Regions from separate parts of the Leptolyngbya sp. BL0902 genome, predicted to be linked through region 2. Evidence: predicted binding sites of a transcription regulator. Region 2 holds the regulator's gene; the other holds the start of a gene.

What was found. Region 2 encodes NtcA, which controls nitrogen genes in cyanobacteria. Its sites were predicted from a motif close to TTTGTANNNNNNNNTACAAA; they were not measured.
Region 1: a site for NtcA is predicted at 798-817, ahead of GFS31_RS16415 (CopD family protein). Genes of this name have one in related genera too.

The regions. Positions count from the first base shown of each region.
Region 1 covers NZ_CP046155.1:3,692,167-3,694,368, forward strand. Annotated here, with positions in the region: gene GFS31_RS16400 (MOSC domain-containing protein) at 1-113, shown strand, start outside; gene GFS31_RS16405 (hypothetical protein) at 128-379, opposite strand; gene GFS31_RS16410 (hypothetical protein) at 473-712, opposite strand; gene GFS31_RS16415 (CopD family protein) at 901-1,347, shown strand; gene GFS31_RS16420 (type 1 glutamine amidotransferase) at 1,408-2,202, opposite strand, start outside.
Region 2 covers NZ_CP046155.1:3,812,449-3,814,650, forward strand. Annotated here, with positions in the region: gene ntcA (global nitrogen regulator NtcA) at 450-1,121, shown strand; gene GFS31_RS16945 (hypothetical protein) at 1,231-1,485, shown strand; gene tmk (dTMP kinase) at 1,681-2,202, shown strand, end outside.

The DNA of each region.
Region 1 (2,202 bases), 120 kb from region 2:
ACCAGGTCATGCACCACGATTTAAACGACAAAGCCGCCGCCCTAGCCCTAGCCGATTGTGCATTGCTATCCGACAACTGGCGCGACAAACTGCGGCAGCGCATCGGCGGGTAAATCGTGACCCAGGGCTAGGTCATCGCAGGTTCTAGATCGCACACGGGGGCCGTCTGGCGCGAAATAATACGCAAATTATGGGGATAGCGCGGACGCGGATCGCCCTTGAGCCAAATGGGCGGCACCATCGTGGCTTCATAGCCTTCAATTTCATACAAAATGCCGGGTTGTTCGACCAGCTCTACCACCGTGCCGGGTAGATACTCAAACATTTCATCCCAGTCAATCGCAGAGAGATGATCCGTGGAAACGTTATCCATTGCCATCGGTGTTAGCCAATCCTTCAACTGTGAAACGATGTCGAACGGTGGGGTTATGCCAGACGAGCCCAGACAAGATCGCTAACGATGGGCGAATGCCTAGCACCAAAACTCACTGCGATCCAGCACCACTTCGCCATGGTTGGGTACCCACACCACCCAAGCATGGCCCGCATCCCGGCACAGCAGCTTGGCTTCATCGGCGGCATAGGGGTTGGGCGTTTGCCGCAGTTTGACCCAGGTGTCGCGGGTATAGTTGAGCTGGCAGGTGGGGTAGTTCGGGGCGGCGATAGCCCCTGAACCCCAGGACGGCAAAGACTTGAGGACAGGGTTAGCCATAGGAAAAACTCACTTCGCTAAGGGGCAAGACAGCGGGTTCAGGGATCTCCCGGCACCTGTTACGCCTGAAGGTCAAGAAATCCTTTCTGTAGCTGATGATACAGAAATCTGGCTTTGTGAGCAAACGATTACTTAAGTCATGACAAATTTCTTATCATTTTTCTAAAAACAACTTATCGGTACCAGCCATGCTCTTCAAGCTTCTGATCATCCTCCACACCCTCGGCGCAACGGTGTGGGCAGGCGGACACCTGGTACTGGCGGCCACCGTGCTGCCCACCGCCCTCAAGCAAAACGACCCCAAACCCATCCATCAGTTTGAGGAACACTTCGAGAACTTTGGCCTCAGCGCCCTAGTGCTGCAAGTCGTCACCGGGCTGTGGATTACCTGGATTTACTTCCCCGGCTTCCAAACCTTTTGGGCCTTTGATTCGTTTTTGTCGGTCTATATTGGCATCAAATTGCTGCTGTTGCTGGGCACCCTCGCCCTCGCCCTCCACGCCCGCTTTTTCATCATCCCCAACCTATCGGCGGATAACCTCAACTCCCTGGCGTTTCACATTTTGGGCGTCACCACCCTTGCCGTTCTCTTTGTGGTGCTGGGGGCTGGCATTCGCCTCGGTGGGCTGACCTAGGCCCTAGGCATTGCCAAAAGGGACAGCGCTCAGCCGCCGCATCTCCAAAATAACGGTGGCCTAGTCCCTCGTTGGGCCATAGCGAGCGACGGCATAGGCGTGGGCTTCTAGTTCCTCAGTGTCGCTTAGGGGTGGCAGGGTGAGGGTGGGGTCTTGGTATTTGCGGCGCAGGGCAAGGCCGATGAGATAATCCGCAAAGTGAGGGTTTTTGGGCAGCAGCGAACCATGCATGTAGCTGCCAAAGACGTTTTTGTAGCGGGCACCTTCGTAGTCGGCAGCGGCATTATTGCCAAAGCCTGCGATGGTTTTGGCGAGGGGTTCTACACCTTCGCCCAAGAAGGTTTGGCCAGAGTGGTTTTCAAAGCCGACTAGGGTTTTGGGGATAGTGTGGGGTGCGCCAGTCCGGGAATCCGTTGTCCGGGCATCGGTCGTCTGGGAATTAGCCGTTTGGGGATCGGCGTAGAGGCTCTGAATGTCCTGGTACATGGCATCGGGAATTTCCGCCACTAGGTTGCCAATGCAGCGCTGTTTAACTTCGGTTCCGGGGGCTTTGGTGTTCACGTTGATGATCCCCAAACCGGGCGTTTCCTGGCCGTTGCCCATCAAAAAGGTGTTGCCCATCAGTTGATAGCCGCCGCACACGCCTAAAAACACCACCCCCGCCTCGGTATCGGCTTTGATGGTGTCAGCCTTGAGCTGATGGAAGTCTTCTACTACCGCCACTTGGTCGTTATCTTGGCCACCGCCCATAAAGTACAGGTCGGTTTGGCCCGGTTTGGGTCTATCGCCCATGGTCAGGGGGGTAATCGTACAATCTATCCCCCGCCACTGGCAGCGCCGCCGCAGGACGATGAG
Region 2 (2,202 bases):
CGCCTGGGGAATGGGTTACTCAGACCTTCATTGCGTTTCGTTGAGCGAACTGTAGCACGACCACCAAATCGTTACCAACTATACCCGACCAAAAAAGTCGGATATCCCTGAAACCCTTGTGTTAAGGCTGGTTGAGATAGGTTGACCGGGTGTTTTTCAGAGGATATTCTGCCTTGAGGCGCAAAAAAAAGTTGAAAATTTTGTGGCTTTGGCTGCAAAAAATAGCTGGCGAGGGCCAAAAAGTAATCCACTATACAAACGCGTCCCAGGTAGTTAAGGTTAAGTGTTCTAAAGTCATGGAACGCTTGCATTACTCTGTGCCCCATGCTAGAAGGGCTGTCCATCCATTGACGTCGCAGCATCCCTCGATTTCTAGGTGGACAAGGATTTGAAGAGTCCTGGGATCCCAGGAATAGCTGAAGTTTCCGTGATGGCCTTAGCAAAACGTTATGGTAGTGACCCAAGATAAACCGCTTGCCAATGTCTTTCGCCAGCTTTCGGGCGGGGCTTTCCCTCCAGTCGTAGAGTCTTACGAGCGCGGCAAAACGATTTTCTTCCCTGGAGATCCGGCGGAGCGGGTATACTTTCTGCTGAAAGGAGCCGTCAAGCTATCGCGGGTCTACGAAGCGGGTGAAGAAATTACCGTGGCCCTGCTGCGGGAAAACAGCGTATTCGGCGTCCTCTCCCTGATTACCGGAAACCGCTCCGACCGCTTCTACCATTCCGTCGCCTTCACCCCGGTTGAGCTGCTATCGGTGCCCATCGAACAGGTGGAGCAAGCCCTAGAGGAAAACCCCGAACTGGCCATGGTGATGCTGCGAGGGCTGTCCTCCCGCATCCTGCAAACGGAAATGATGATCGAAACCCTGGCCCATCGGGATATGGGATCTCGCCTGGTCAGCTTTTTGCTGATTCTCTGCCGCGACTTTGGCGTGCCCAGCCAAGACGGCATCACCATCGACCTCAAACTCTCTCACCAGGCCATCGCCGAAGCCATCGGCTCCACCCGCGTCACCGTCACCCGCCTGCTGGGGGATCTACGCCAGGAAGGGATGATTTCCATCTACAAAAAGAAAATCACCGTCCACGACCCTGTGAATCTCAGCCAGCAGTTTACCTAGGTCGGTCGTCTATTCAAAGATCAGTATCAGTAAATGAACCTTGGCTGTTTTGGGTCAGGGCTGACTGCGCTTAGACTGATAGTGAGCGTTTAGCCGTTAGGCCAGTGCTATGTTGACTAATAATTCTAAGTCGCAGCCCTCCCGGCGTTCCGATAGCCCCGATCTCGCGCTAAAGGCCATCGCTTACAGCCTTGACTGCCTAATTCCTGGGTTTTATCTGTGGCTGGGGCCAATTAAGCTGCGTCTGGGCGGCAGCTTGCCAGAAAAAGACGATCCCGGCATTATTCACAGCAAAGCTGGTGTTGCAGTTGTTTTGCCGGGGTATCGCCTTTTCAGCACCTATCAGGGCACCTATGACCCTTGATGGTGCTAGTTCCTCAGTGGTGCATTGCTCCGCGAATGCACTCTACCAAACTTGATTCCATCCTCCTATTACCGTAGGGTGGGCATTGCCCACCGTTAATCCTGCCGTTATGGCTGGGCTTGTGGGTGTTGGGTTGTGCGTTGTGGCCCCTAACCTACGGGCTTTGTGTGAGGGGGGAACTGTGCGGGGTAAGTTATGCGGGGAAAGCTAATTGTATTTGAGGGGGTGGAGGGCTGCGGCAAGTCTACCCAGCTTCAGCAGTTGCGGGAAAGTTTGGCGCAGAGTGCGGCTTTTCAAGCGCTACAAAACCAGGGGATTATCCCCGAATTACTGACGACCCGCGAACCCGGTGGCACAGACCTAGGGATAGGGCTGCGGCGGCTCTTGTTGGAAGATTATGGGGAGGTGGCCATTGCTCCACGGGCGGAACTGTTGCTCTACGCCGCCGACCGGGCGCAGCATATCGAAGAAATGATTCTGCCCACGCTGGAGGCCGGAAGTTGGGTGTTGTGTGATCGCTTCACCGATTCCACCGTGGCCTACCAGGGCTATGGTCGGGGGTTAGATTTGGGGCTGATTCAGGAACTCAATCAGGTAGCGACGGCGGGATTGGTGCCAGATTTGACGATTTGGCTGAAGCTCGATGTGGAGCAGGGACTCGCCAGGGCGCAGCGGCGGGGGGCGCAGGATCGCATGGAGCAGGCGGAATTGGCCTTC